Regions from separate parts of the Cohnella sp. LGH genome, predicted to be linked through region 1. Evidence: riboswitches for the same ligand, from Rfam matches in the RefSeq annotation. Region 1 holds a riboswitch; each other region holds the start of a gene.
What was found. Region 1 has a riboswitch for cyclic di-AMP ahead of J4772_RS00475 (resuscitation-promoting factor). Riboswitches for the same ligand answer to the same signal wherever they lie in the genome.
Positions count from the first base shown of each region.

Region 2: another riboswitch for cyclic di-AMP. It lies ahead of J4772_RS24795 (universal stress protein); the one in region 1 lies ahead of J4772_RS00475 (resuscitation-promoting factor).
Region 3: another riboswitch for cyclic di-AMP. It lies ahead of J4772_RS15140 (KamA family radical SAM protein); the one in region 1 lies ahead of J4772_RS00475 (resuscitation-promoting factor).
Region 4: another riboswitch for cyclic di-AMP. It lies ahead of J4772_RS13535 (HAD family hydrolase); the one in region 1 lies ahead of J4772_RS00475 (resuscitation-promoting factor).

Region 1 is NZ_CP072117.1:111,549-115,221, forward strand. It holds gene J4772_RS00470 (TatD family hydrolase) at 1-572, shown strand, start outside; cyclic di-AMP (ydaO/yuaA leader) riboswitch at 752-969, shown strand; gene J4772_RS00475 (resuscitation-promoting factor) at 1,249-2,406, shown strand; gene rnmV (ribonuclease M5) at 2,578-3,129, shown strand; gene rsmA (16S rRNA (adenine(1518)-N(6)/adenine(1519)-N(6))-dimethyltransferase RsmA) at 3,134-3,673, shown strand, end outside.
Region 2 is NZ_CP072117.1:5,890,493-5,894,165, forward strand. It holds gene J4772_RS24785 (ABC transporter ATP-binding protein) at 1-76, opposite strand, end outside; gene J4772_RS24790 (TetR/AcrR family transcriptional regulator) at 225-821, shown strand; cyclic di-AMP (ydaO/yuaA leader) riboswitch at 1,754-1,903, shown strand; gene J4772_RS24795 (universal stress protein) at 2,034-2,453, shown strand; gene J4772_RS24800 (potassium channel family protein) at 2,478-3,140, shown strand; gene J4772_RS24805 (TrkH family potassium uptake protein) at 3,172-3,673, shown strand, end outside.
Region 3 is NZ_CP072117.1:3,560,365-3,564,037, forward strand. It holds gene J4772_RS15135 (outer membrane protein assembly factor BamB family protein) at 1-1,010, opposite strand, end outside; gene J4772_RS15140 (KamA family radical SAM protein) at 1,223-2,407, opposite strand; cyclic di-AMP (ydaO/yuaA leader) riboswitch at 2,587-2,725, opposite strand; gene J4772_RS15145 (AI-2E family transporter) at 2,847-3,673, shown strand, end outside.
Region 4 is NZ_CP072117.1:3,185,431-3,189,103, forward strand. It holds gene J4772_RS13525 (response regulator) at 1-68, opposite strand, end outside; gene J4772_RS13530 (ATP-binding protein) at 61-1,620, opposite strand; cyclic di-AMP (ydaO/yuaA leader) riboswitch at 2,000-2,164, shown strand; gene J4772_RS13535 (HAD family hydrolase) at 2,289-2,693, shown strand; gene kdpF (K(+)-transporting ATPase subunit F) at 2,820-2,897, shown strand; gene kdpA (potassium-transporting ATPase subunit KdpA) at 2,942-3,673, shown strand, end outside.

The sequences.
Region 1 (3,673 bases):
ACATGAAGCTGGAAGAGGATTTGGCCTGGATCGAGCGACTCTGCACCACTCATCCGAAAGTCGTCGCGATCGGCGAAATCGGACTTGATTATTATTGGGACACATCGCCGAAAGACGTTCAGCAGACAGTGTTTCGCGAACAAATTCGACTGGCCCGGCGGATCGGAAAACCTATCGTGATTCATAATCGGGACGCACACGAGGACATTGTAAAATTATTGAAGGAGGAGCGGGCTTCCGAGGTCGGGGGAATTATGCACTGCTTCTCCGGAAGTTGGGAGACGGCCCAAATATGCCTGGATATGAATTTCCATATTTCCTTCGGGGGACCGGTTACATTCAAAAATGCAAGGGTTCCCAAAGAGGTTTTGGAAAGGGTTCCATTGGACCGTTTGCTGATCGAAACCGATGCCCCCTATTTGACTCCTCACCCCCATCGAGGGAAGCGAAATGAGTCCGCTTACGTGCGTCTGATCGCAGAGACGGCAGCGGAAATAAAAGGCGTTTCTCTGGAAGAAATTGCAAAAATAACAGGCGATAACGCCAGACGCTGTTTTGGGATAACGAGATAAACGGAAGAAACGGGAGAAAAACAAGCCGCTTCGAAGAAAAAACTGGCTTTTGATGCGATAATCGCGCAAGTTCCCTTCGATTTTCCGTAAAAACGGCTAAATTCGTCGGATGAGCCGTCTTTACACTGTTATCGCGCAGAGGTTATGATCATCAACAGAAAGTTCGAATATGACATTCCTTTTCCAGTGCGCTTAATCTCCCGAACGGGAGAGTGGGGGACCCAACGCGGCGACGATCTTGATGAGCGTCCAATGCGGTCCGAGCAATCTTGGGGTGAATGCGGCAAGTGTCGGGATGGCGGCTCTATCTGAGTGACGCGTCAGGCATGCAGCCGTTAGGGCAACTCTCTTTGCCCGAATCCGACAGCTAACCCCGCAAGCGTGATAGAGAGAGGTCACCCTCGTGCCGCTACAGTACTTAGCTTATTTTCAATCATGCGGAAGCCACGAACAGTCCTCTGTCTCGATGGCTTTTTGTGTTGCCAACACAACTGCTCAGGGTAACATGCTCTCATGTGAGTATTCTGAACTGGGGAAGGCGGCGTCTGATCGATCCAGCCGAAATCCGCGAAAATTTCGGGTCTGATCGCCAGGTGTCGTTAACCATTTTGGATTAGTCGCGTCAGACAACATCATGCATTACAGTCGACGGCGGGCTATGAAGGAGGAACGAGATATGGGCGCAATTCCTATTCAGGAAACCCATGATCCACGACCGACCGGCAAGCTTTTCGCACTGCGTTGGAAGCATGAGCATTTGCGTGCAGCGCTATTGGCCGCAATTCTCGTTTTTGCCATCTCCATCATGTTCATTTCGTTGCTGCAGAAGGCGGCAATCAAGAACATTACGATCATCGACAACGGCGTCTCGAAGGCGATCTCTACGAAAACCTCGGACGTGCTCGGCTTGCTCGAAGAGCAGGGCATCTACATCGGGCCTAACGATCATCTCTCAATGGCGGCTACGGCCAGCTTGGAAGAGGGAAGCCGATTGATTATCGACCGGGCGGTAGGCGTTATGATCAAAGCGGATGGCAAACAGCAAGTCGCTTATTCAAGCGAAGATACCGTTGGGGGAGTCATCAAGGCGTTAAACCTCAATCTATCCGAGAATGACCGCGTCGTTCCGGAGCTTGACAGTCCTTTGCGGGAAGGTATGACCGTATCGGTCGTTCGCGTGCGCAAAGAGGTTACAGAGACCCAGCGCCCGATCGCCTTCAAGGTTGTGGAGAAGAAGAGCGAGGAGCTTGAAGAAGGCAAGACGAAGGTCGTGACCGAAGGCAAACAAGGCATGGTCGTCTATAAAACCGAGAAGGTTTACGAGAACGGCAAGCTGGTCAGCCAGGAAATGATCGAGAAGACGATTGCCAAGCCGGCTGTACAGCAGGTTGTCGCAATCGGAACGAAGAAGAAGGCCGAAGTGGCTTTGGCGTCGTTCAGCGGACCGCCGACAGCGGGAGAAGCGAAAGTCGTCAAGCTGAACGGCAAGAGCGTCAAAGTAAAACGAATGCTGAGCAACGTGACGTTGACGGCGTATTCGGCAGGGTTCGCATCTACGGGTAAATCCAAAGGAGACGACGGCTACGGTATCACCCGAACCGGAACGACCGTGAAGGAAGGCCGCACGGTTGCTGTGGATCCGAAAGTGATTCCGCTCGGCTGGTGGGTGTACATCGAAGGGATCGGCTTCCGCCGCGCCGAAGATACGGGCGGAGCCGTCAAAGGCAAGAAAATCGATGTCTACTTCGATAGCGAATCGCACGTCAACAAGTTTGGATTAAAACGCGGGTATACGGTGTACGTGATCGGGCCGGTCAAGCCGTCCGCGGATTAGCCGGCATCGCTCGGCTTCGATCCAATAGAGCTTTGCGTCGGGAAGAGCCTCTGGGCTCTTCCCGATTTTTGTTGCGCAGCAGTGCGGAAGGGAGGGTTCGGGACTTGCCCTTCGTACCATTCTCGTATACGCTTGAAGGAAAAGCACGGATTAAAGGCGGAATGAAAACGAATGATTCGAGAAATGATTGTCGTGGAGGGAAAGGATGACACGACGGCGGTCAAGCGGGCCGTAAACGCCGATACGATCGAGACGGGCGGCTCGGCGATCGGAGAGGACGTGCTTGTGCGGATCGAGCTTGCGCAAGCACGCAGAGGCGTCATCGTCCTCACCGACCCGGACGCTCCGGGGGAACGTATCCGCAAGATCGTCTCCGAGCGCGTTCCGGACTGCAAGCATGCCTTTCTGACGAAGGACGAGGCGCGAGGCCGCAGGGGCATCGGCGTGGAGCACGCATCCGATGAAGCGATTCGCCGGGCGCTGGAGAGGGTGCGCGGACCGGAGGCGGCCACCGACGTGCCTGCGGAGATCGAGTGGAACGACCTGCTGGCCGCCGGGCTGATCGTACACGCCTCATCTGCGGGCCGCAGAGAGCGTATGGGAGAGATTCTGGGCATAGGCTACGCAAACGGCAAACAATTTTACAAGAGATGCCTCATGTTCCGGATTACGAAGGCCGAATTTCAAGCGGCGCTGGAGCAGTTGGAGCAGGAAGGACGATAAAGGCATGAAGGAGATCGCCACATCAAACCGGACGCGCGAAATTATTCGCAAGCACGGGTTTACGTTCAAAAAGAGTCTCGGCCAAAACTTTCTGATTGATGGGAATGTGCTCGACCAGATCATTGCTGCGGCCGGGCTGGACGAGACGCGAGGAGCGCTGGAGGTCGGCCCGGGAATCGGATCGTTGACCGAGAGGCTCGCCAAGTCCGCCGGCAAGGTGACGGCGGTGGAGATCGATCGGAGGTTGATTCCGATCCTGAAGGACGTCTTGGCTCCTTACGAGCATGTCAGCATCGTCCAAAGCGATATTCTGAAAACCGATCTGCATGCGCTCTGGCAAGAGCATTTCACCGGTCTGGCGGGCGTCAGCGTCGTAGCGAATCTTCCGTACTACGTGACGACGCCGATCATCATGAAGCTGCTGGAGGACAAGCTGCCGATTGAGAACATCGTCGTTATGGTGCAGAAGGAAGTTGCCTTGAGAATGTCCGCCAAGCCGGGCGGCAAAGATTACGGCAGCTTGAGCATCGCCGTTCAGTACTAC
Region 2 (3,673 bases), 3.1 Mb from region 1:
CTTCCAGATTCACACCGTCCAGCGCTGTCGATGCACCAAACTTCTTGGTTAAGTTCCTGACTCGCAACAAAGACATGGTCTCACCCTTCCGTTAATGTTTTGAAATATAGTTATTCATATATTTCATATTATATGATGGCGATTCATTTTACAACATGTTTTGAACTTGGTTAATTGTTATATTTCATAACTTAAGTTAAACTATTTACAGAGAGGTGGATGAAATGGACGGATACCAGAAACGTAGAGACCAGAAAAAAAAGGACATCTTGCGAAGTGCCGTTGATCTGTTTTTGACCTACGGCATCCAGAAAGTGTCCATTGCAGAAATAGCAAGCAAAGCCAACGTATCGCAAGTGACGATTTACAACTATTTCGGAAGCAAACATAATCTTGTTGAAGAAATGCTCGTATTTTATCTCGATCAGATCTGGTCGGAGTATGAAAAAATGCTGACCAACGACATGCCTTTTATCGAAAAGATCAAAAGCGTGATGTTTGCCAAGATCGATTCCGCCAATAATGTGCACCCCGATACCTTTACCCATTTCATGAAAAAGTACGCGACCGGCGTCCCTTACCTGGAAAAGATGATGCAGGAAAAAATCATGCCGGGGCTGATGACGCTAATTGAAGAGGGAAAACAGCAAGGGTATGTCGATCCCGGCCTATCTAATGAATCAATCCTTGTGTTCATTCAAATGTTCAAGGATTATATGCAAAAAGAAGAGGCCTTTCCGCACCTGCAAAAGATGACGGGGGACCTCAATAAATTGTTCTTTTATGGACTTGTCGGAAGCAAACATAATTGGGAGGAATGACTAGTTACCTTGCCGATCGCTCTCCGGTCTTAAACATTTCCCTGATTTTAATCTTGGTTCAGGATGTTAGAAATAGGAGGCATCTCTAGACAATCAGAACTTTCTCCTCGGGATACCGGAATTTCTCCCGACTGTGTTTTTGCGACAATGCAAATGCAAGTGTTGTTCGGTAAAAATAATGTGTTAGACTGATGTCGTTGATTTAGCGCGTTTTTTGAATTGATGAATCGTCAGCTTTTAAAAAATAAGTTTTAGACTGATCAATTAATGAAAGAGCGGCAGACCAAGATTTGATAAATAATGCCTTAGACTGCCGCTGTTGTCATCCAACTAACGTTCTCCGTTAGGTTAAAGATGTTGAACTGTTTTATTGCCATTATTATCAGCCAATATGAAAGACACCAATTTTGGTTTTCCCATCAACATCATATAGCGGGATATCACGACCACCCGAAGGTCTATTCTTCTGTATGGCAAGTGCTTCCTCAGGTGTCTTAAATCAGGTCCCGTTTCATTGGAAGTGGCGTCTGTGTCAGAACCGTATGTCTGTCCGTTCTCAATGCCGAAGTGACTTCGAAAAGAACCTCTTTAAAATCCTGCAATCACCACACTCACGGAAATAACCATGACTGTCAAGGCGCGCATAACATAGATAATACGACCACTACCAGCTCACTATAAACTATAAGTCATAAATCCAAGACCGCCAATCTGATTCAAGTGGGGCAAATCTGAACTTATGAAAAACATAACGAATGATCCCCTTTCCATTGCCCACTCAAAAGAAATTGAAACGTCTTTGCTCTATCTTCGTATTATTACCTGAAAATACCACTACATTCAACCATAACTATGCAAGCAACCCATGATTGATTTCCCGGATCAGCTGTTTACTTTTGAAATTAACTGCTTTATGATAAGTTACAACAATTGTATATTCATCGCTTAATCCTCTTTTGAGGAGCGGGGGAACCAACGAAGCATAATCGCTTCAGGGGTGAATTCTTTCTTTTGCAGAAAGAACGGGGACTCTCAGACCCGAATCCGACAGCTAACCTCGTAGGCGTCATGAGAGAGATCATGAATGCGTCTTTGGTTTGTCCTGACATAGCAATCCGAAGCTTGGCAGCAGAATTTCTCTGCTCCAAGCTTTTTTGTCGTTTCACAGCAATCATTCTGTTACTTTCAAGTTTCAGCAAAGGAGTATAGCCCATGTTAAGCAGTGAGAAAATTATGGTATGTGTGTACCACGGGCCAAACGGAGAACGGCTGATCCGGCGAGGAGGCCGATTAGCTGCCCTTTATCAATGCCCATTGTTCGTACTGCATGTACAGACTGAACAAGAGAATAACCAGATTAGCCAAGACAAAAGTGAGCGCATTCTCCATTGGAAAACGATATCCGAAGAATGCCATGCCACGTTTATGACCAAAACTCGTGGCAATCACAAGGTCTCCGATGTGATAGTCGATACGGCTGAGCAAATTCAAATCACACAATTAATCATCGGGCACCCCGGTATGACACGATGGCAAGAGATTTGGAATGGCTCCATTGTCAATGAACTATTAAAGAAAATTGGAGAAATCGATATTCATATTATCGCCTTTCAAGAGGGTCGGGATAGATAGACATAAGGAAAGGATGTGCTATGCATGAAAAAACAGTTTATAGTGATTGGCCTGGGCCGATTTGGGTCTAGCTTGGTGCACACTTTGATTCAGAATGGTCACGAAGTACTCGCCGTTGATAAGGATGAGCAGCTCGTACAAGACATATCCGGCGTAGCGACTCATGCTGTGCAAGCAGATTGTACAGATGAAGGAGTACTGAAAGAACTGGGCGCACGAAACTTTACCCATGCGATTGTTGCTATCGGAGAAGATCTGCAGGCGAGCATCTTGGCAACCTTGTTGCTTAAAGAATTGCATATACCGAAAATAACGGCCAAAGCTAAAAACGAAATGCATGGGCAAGTTCTAATCAAAGTAGGGGCAGATCATATTGTGTATCCAGAACGAGACATGGCTGCTCGCCTTGGAAATCAATTAAGCTCCGACAATCTGATTGACTACATTGAGTTGTCTCCCGTTCACAATTTGGTTGAACTGAAGGCCCCACCTGCAATGAATGAACAGACTCTTCAACAATTAAATATTCGGGCCAAATACGGATGTACCATTATGGCGATCAAAAAAGGAGTTCATATCAATATTTCACCAAAGGCAGAGGATGAAATTAACACGGGAGATATTCTGGTGATAATCGGCAGTAACACGGATATTCGAGACTTGGAAGAAGACTATGAACAGAAATGAAGATCGTATGCATAGCCGTTCTCTTTTCACTATGCTTGTCGCCATCGTAAATCGGCTGAAAACACGAACAAGCCCTCCCCAACTCATCTTGATGATCTTTTTTTGCTTGATCTGGGTAGGCGCTTTGCTTCTAATGCTCCCCTATTCATCATCATCCGGCCAATCGATCGGCCTGCTGAATGCCCTCTTTACGGCAACCTCCGCCATTTGTGTCAATGGCCTGGTTGTCGTGGATACGGGAAGTGTGTTCTCTACCTTCGGGCAAATCGTCATTATGATGCTCATTCAGGTCGGCGGCCTTGGCTTTATGACCGTCGGCGTAATGGTGGCTATCATGATCGGCAAAAGGATCGGTCTTCGCCAAAGGCTGATCATTCAGCAGGCCACGCATTCGACATCATCGCAAGGCTTGGTCAAATTGTCGATCTTTATGGTGCTTATCGCATTTGCATTTGAGGCAATGGCGACATTGGTACTCACCTTGCGTTGGCAAGCCGATATGGGTTGGGGTCAAGCTGCTTATTATGCGCTCT
Region 3 (3,673 bases), 3.4 Mb from region 1:
TGCTTGTCGACTTCCGTTCCGGTGTACAAGTACGGAATTCCGTCCTCGGCTTCCACAACGATCGTCGCATCCGTATCGTCGAGCGCCGGGAGCGCCCATACCGCCTCGTTCGTCCGAACGTTCACCGCCAGCACGCTTCCCCCGTTATCGGCAAAATAAACGAGGTCGCCGAACGCCGCCAGCGAATTCTCGATGCCCTGATAATTGTTGCCGCTTATACGATAGCGGAATTTGCTCACGACCGGCTTGATCGAAAGCGTCTTCCGCTGCGGATCGAAAGCCGTATTCAGCTTGACGCGGTACAACAGCCCGTTCTCCCCGCCTACGGTAAGCGTATCGTCATAGCGGTTGAACAGAGCGGAGCCGTCGAACGCCCCCCACCGCCGATAAGCGAAGGAATCGATGCCGTTAACGCGCAGCAGCCGCTTCTGGTCGATCAGGCTATACAGGTTAAATCCGATCGTTCCGTTCTCGGGGATTCCCTCTCCGACGTACAGCAGCGGATACCCGCGCGCATCTACGGACACGCTGCCTTTAATCGGGTTGCCGACCCGGATCGGACTTCTCGTCTCCTCGCCTGTTTCCAGCTCCAGAAAATAGACGTATCCGTCCAAAGAGGCATAGATGACCTCGGTAAAATTCGGCTTGGAACGAAACTTCGGCTTAACGTTCATCGACGCGAGCACTTCCGGCTGCCATTGGACGATCGCCGGCTGTCCCGTCCAGCCCGCTCCGCCGCCCCATGAGCTGCTCTTCGTCTTCTTCTCCCAAGCGATTGCGGGGCGATACGTCTGCATCTCAACGGTCCCGTAAGACGGCGCGCTTCTATCGCCTCCGCCCCGAAAACCGAGTACTCCCGCCACTTCGGTATACATCTCGGGAAATGCTTTCGCCTCCGCGGGCTTGCTGCCGCTCCATTGCCCGGACTGAACCCCCTTCGCTTGCGCAATGCCTTGCGCCGCCAGCAAAATGGCAAGCGCGAATAAGACCGTTTTGCTTCCCAACGCCATCCCTATCCATTCCTCCAATATTGGAATGAATAGATTTTACCTTTCTGCCGTCGAGAAGCTTGTCAAACAGTCAACGAGAAATCGCGGAACCTTTGTCGCATCCGGTAGCAATCAAGCGAAGCGCGCGAATAAGAGCCGCCTCGGCAACACGGAGAGCGACATCGTCGCCCTGCGCGTACACTGGAGGCGGCTCCTGTGGAACCCTTATGGCTTTAACTCGGCACTTCCGCCCTCCGCTCGCGCTTGCGCGGAACATCAGGCAATTCGTTCACGGAGACGACTTCCTTCGTCCGTTTCTGCGGCTTTTTCCAATAGCGCTCGCTCCCCGGAAGATCGTCGAACCAGGCCGCGTCGTCGGGACAATCCAGCATCATGAATTTCCCGTAGTTGCCGTCGCGGGATTGATGATATTTCAGATAGGCTTTGCCGTTCTCGATCGCCAAAATTTCGATTTTGCCCGACGTATGGCTCATAGACAGGCGCACTCTCTTGCCTAAACCGGAGGTACGAGCTTTCGCCTTCTCGACGATATCGTACACTCTAGCTAACGGCAGCACGAAATCGTTGTTGCCCGCCACGGGTCGGTTGATGAAAAAATAGTAGGGCGTTACGCCAGCCCAGCTCAGCCGGTCCAGCAACTCGCCGAGCACCTCAGGATCGTCGTTGATGCCTCTAAGCACAGGCGTCTGGTTAACGACGATCGCTCCGGCGTCGTGCAGCGCTTGGAAGCCTCGTACCGCTTCCGGCGTAATTTCGCGAGGATGATTGATATGAGCCATCACGTAGATGCGCTTGTTCGCGTTGGAAAACTCGCGGATCGTCTCCAGAAGCTCCTCGTCCTCGTAAATCCTCATCGGATTAAAGACAGGGATTTTCGAGCCGAGTCGAATGATCTTCACATGTTCGATTTCGCGTAATCTATGCAAAATCGCGCGCAGTTTAGGCGTGGCAAGGATGAGGCTGTCGCCTCCGGTCAGCAGCACGTTGCTAATCTCAGGATGGTTGGCGATATACTGCAGGCCCGGCTCGATGTCCGAGGTCGCTTCCTTGACGTCGTTGCGGAACAGCCGCTTGCGGAAGCAGTAGCGACAGTAGGCTCCGCACACCTCGGAGACAATCAGCAGCGCCGTCGACGAATACTTGTGCTGGCAGCCTTTGACCACGTAGTTCGTATCCTCGTCCGAAGCGTCCCAACGTCCGTATTCCTCCAGCTCCCCTTCATTCGGAATAACGAGCTTGCGAATCGGATCGTGCGGATCGTTCCAATCGATCAGATTCAAGTAATATTCGTTCACGCGAAACACGAACTTGTCGGTAATCTTCTTCAGCTTCTCACGTTGTTCCTCGGGGATGTGAGAGATCTTTCCGATATCGGTGATATACTTTGGCTGCGCCATGCGGCCTTCCTCCTCCATGTATATTCATTCGAATTCGAGAACGAATCCGTTCCAAGCCCCGCGATACCCCCTTTCGTCCGAACGTTAAATAGACCCTGCGCGCAGTAGACCATCCCTACTGCGGACAAGGGTCCGTAAAGACAGAAAAAGACCCTTAACGGGTCAAAAGAATGAGCAACTTATGACCCATCCAGTGCAAACGAGGTTAGCTGTCGGGCTCGGGATAGATGGTTCCCTACATGAGCAATCCATGATTCGCCCCAAAAGATTGGTTCCCCCGCTTTCCGGAAGTTTCCGGAAACTAAGCGTAACTAAACTATAATTTACAGCTGCCCGCCCTGTCAACCCTGAGAAATTTCATCCGTGAAATTCGGCAGCGGACAAATTTGTCGGACGGCTTTCCCGTCGGTTACAATAGAACAAAGAAGGAGGAAGCCCCATGCAGAGCTCTAGCAAACTATCGGAAGGCATTAAAGGACTGATCGACCGGAAATTTGTTCTGTTCCTCGTCGTCATCCTGTTGATTGGCTTGAATATTTTTATTTTGGACAAGATTTCCTATGTTTTTCATCCGCTGACCGTCGTGCTGGAAACCGTATTCCTACCGTTCCTGTTAGCCGGAGTCGCGTACTACCTCCTTAATCCGATCGTCGACTATTTGGAGCATCGCAAAGTAAAACGCCTTTATTCCATCCTTGGGCTGTACCTTGTCATTATTACGGTACTGACGCTCGTAGTTATGAAAGTCGTCCCCCTGCTCAGCGAGCAAATCGCCAGCCTGATCTCCCAGTTCCCGACCTACACGCAGAACGCGCAGGCCAAGTTCGAGGAACTGATTGGAAACAAGTATTTCAACGAGCTGCAAAGCATGATCGGAATTGATACGGCCAAGCTCACGGACGAGTTCTCCTCGCGCGCTTCGACCCTTCTCAGCAACGCTTGGTCGGGAATAGGCGGGTTGGTAGGCCGAATTACCGAGACGGTGCTGGCGATCATCACGGTTCCCTTCGTCCTGTTCTACCTGCTCAAAGACCGCAAGAAACTGGCCCCGTTCGTGCTTGGATTCGTGCCGACTAAGCTCAGAGGCCGCTCCTTCGGCGTCATGCTGGAGATGAACCATCAGATCAGCTCGTACATTCGCGGCCAGATCATCGTCAGCGCTTGTATCGGCGTGCTGCTGTACATCGGCTATCTCATTATCGGACTGGACTACTCCCTTGTGCTCGCCGTTATCGCCGCTTGTACGAGCATCGTCCCTTATTTGGG
Region 4 (3,673 bases), 3.1 Mb from region 1:
ACTTTAAGCAGCTTCCGAATTTGAGGCTCGTCATCGACGATCAAAATACGTGCTCCGTTCTCATTCATGTTTTTCGCTCTCCGTTTCCTCAGGCATTGCATACATTCCGTTTGGGTCGAGTAAAGGAAGCGTAATTGTCATTACGGTCCCTGTTGGTTCATTGCGACGGCCCGTAATCGATCCATTGTGGAGCTCAACGATTCCTTTGCAAATCGCCAATCCCAATCCTGTACCAGTCACTTGTTTGGTCGCATCGGCGCGATAAAATTTTTCGAACATCCGCATGTATTCCTCATCAGAGAGCCTGATCCCCTGATCGGATATGGAGATCAAAAGGGCATTGTTTTCCGACGATACCTCTATGTCGATATCACTGTAATCCGGACTATATTTAATCGCATTACTGACTATATTGACCAATACTTGCTCAAGAAGCACTTCATCGCCTAACACCATAGGGGTATTGGGCGGAAGCTGTACCCGCAGCCGCCGATGCTGCTGAAAATCTTTAACTTGCGCAAGCGTAACGCCGATCAGATCCTCCATGTCGCACCAATTTTTTCTAAGACGCAACATACCGCTTTCCAATTGCACCATGCTGAGAAGGTTGATTACGAGTCGGTTCATACGAAGCGCGCCATCCCGAATGGTGATGAGCAGTTCCATCCGGTCCTCCGAAGTAAAAAGGTTGTCTCCCGCGATCAGACCGGTTGACGAGCCGATTATGGCTGCTAGCGGGGTTCGCAGTTCATGAGAAACGGAATCCAGAATAGCTGTACGAAGTCGTTCCGATTCAGCCGACAAATGAGCGATTTTCGCCTCTTCAGCCAACTTCACGCGAGCGATGGCGCTGGCCGCCAATCCGCCTATCGCTTCCATCATTTGCTGCTGTTCGGTCGTGAATCCTTTAGTCCAATCTCTCATATTAAGCGCCAGAACGCCATATACGCGGTCTTCGGTTCTCAACGGGAGGTAATAGCCTGGAGCATCTCTTAAAGTGTTGGACCCGTATCCGGCTGCTTCGCCGTCATCGAACGCCAGCTTCGCAATTACCTGCTCTGCTTTACTCTGCCCCCAATCGCTAAGAGAATCGGAACGGTGGGTCAGCACCAGATTGTTCCGATCATCCGGCAAGTAAATCGCAATTTCCGTGCCAATGGTCTGAGAGACATGGAGGGAGACATTATCCAGCAAAGCGTGGATGTCCGTAATGGCGCTCATCTGCTTGCTCAGCGCATAGAGCGAAGCAGTGTGCGCCTCTTTCTGTTTGGAATAAAGCAGCTGCTGCTTCAGCCTTGCCGCAAGACTGGAGGTCAACGCGGCAACGGCCAAAAAAACGCAAAATGAAATGAGATAACGCAAGTCTGCCACGGTGAAGCTCAGCTTTGGCGGAATGAAGAAAAAATCGAGCGCCAGAACAGCCGCGATTGCCGTATAGATTGCCGGACGTAACCCCCAATACACGGCACTGACGAGCACAGGAAATAAATAGATCAGCGCTATATTGACCAAATCGATCGCAAGTACGAGCGGGTGCAAGGCCACTGTCATGAGGGCGATCAGCAGCGTGATGCTTGCATAAGACCACCACGACCTCCATAAAGCTCGAATAATTCGCACGACTTCCCCCGTCCCCCCGTCCATATTCCAGTATTCTGCTCTATTAGATTACTGTAAAAAAGGGATAAAATAAACCGTTTAGAGGTGTAAAAATACTATAAAAATGGATGTAAAACTGCACAATAAAGAGAATACACGAGATAATCGAAGATTATTTCCATATAAATCGTTGTAACCAATGAATTTTACCGAAATCCATTCATTTTGAACCGTGCGCTGCTTTACAGGTTTTATGGCTAGGAGTACGATACGGCCATGATGCGTGGAGCTCCACACAGAAATTGCTTCTTCGGAGAGGATGATGAAGCTTGTAAGCCCAGTCGCGACGCAGAGAGCGATCAGTTGCGTTTTAATTATGCCATTTTATGAAAAGTATTTTCAAATTTAGACGCTGAATCCTTAAACGAAAAGGATCGGGGGAACCGACAGGATCCGAAATCGGCTCCATGGGGTGAATCGTTCGGCACTTAACCGTTCCGAGCGTAGGGCGACTCTCACGCCCGAATCCGGCAGCTAACCTCGTAAGCGTATCGGGAGAGGCAACACTTTTCGCGAGCCGACATCAGACTAGCGTTTTGGTCGAAGAAGCCGCGGGCAAAGGTTCCTCTGTGCCCAAAGCTTCTTTTTTGTTGCCTTCTTCCGATATCCGGGAAGGAGGAACCGAACCTATGGAACAACGTCATATCCTGATTGCCGCACCGAACGAGGCGGGTAAAAGATTTATCAAGCTCCTTCGAATTCATCGGATTCCAGTAGCGGTGCTGACGAATAACGGCAGGGAAGAGAGGGAGCTAAGAGGCCTTGGAGTAGACTGTATACTCCGCGTAGACACCGTCTCAATTAAGGAAAATTCTGTACCTTCGTTCCCGATCGGTCGTGTATTCATTTTCGAATCAAGTTTACCGCTAAGTTGTCAGTACTTGCTGCTGCTCGCCAATTGGTCTTGTAAGGCGATTACGGTCGTAACCGGCGCATCGCATCCCGAAGTGATTTACAGAAAGCTAGGCGCTTCTTATATCGTGCATACGCAAGCCAACGATGTCGGATTTTTGCTCGGAAGTTGGACGGATTAATCGTAAAGGACGTGTAGAGATGATGGATCTATGGATGATTTTAACCTTGGTCGCTTCCTTCGCCCTAGTCGCCGGGTTTATCGTCTGGTGCGACAGATCGATCGACGAAACGGAAGGGGAAAGCTCATGACAATCGTATTGATTTTTACGGGAGCGTTGTTCATTTATCTCGTTTATGCACTGCTTCACCCTGACAAATTTTAGAGGGACTTCGCACGCAGTCGATCGAGCCACAAGGAGGAACGGCTATGGATATTTTGCAAATTGTCGTTGTGATCGGCATTCTGATGCTGATCGCGAAACCGCTCGGGAACTACATGTACCATGTGTTCTCGAACGAATCCAACCGTACGGACAAAGTGTTTGGTCCGTTTGAAAAACTGATTTTTAGGATCATTGGGCTAAATAATAGAGTCGGAATGAGCTGGAAAAAATATGCGCTCAGCTTCGTTTTGACCAATATGGTTTTGGTTGCCTTATGTTACGCGATGCTTCGCGTGCAGACCGGACTGCCGTTAAACCCGAACGACATCGGCAATATGGAGCCGACGCTCGTGATAAATACGATCATCAGCTTTATGACCAATACGAATCTTCAGCACTACAGCGGCGAAACCGGTTTGACCTATTTCTCGCAAATGGCGGTCATCATGATGATGATGTTTACATCGGCGGCCACCGGTTTGTCAGTGGCAGTCGCTTTCGTCAGAGGGATCACCAGCAAAGGGAACACGCTCGGTAATTTCTTCGAGGATTTCGTCAAAGCCCATACCCGGATCTTCTTCCCATTAGCGATCATCGTTACTTTGGCATTGGTTGCGCTGCAAGTGCCGCAAACCTTGGACCCGACCTTGTCATTAACGACTCTGGAGGGCTCGGTTCAGCAAATTGCGATCGGTCCGGTCGCCTCGCTTGAGTCGATCAAACATTTAGGCACCAATGGAGGCGGTTTTTTCGGAGCGAACTCCTCGCATCCGTTC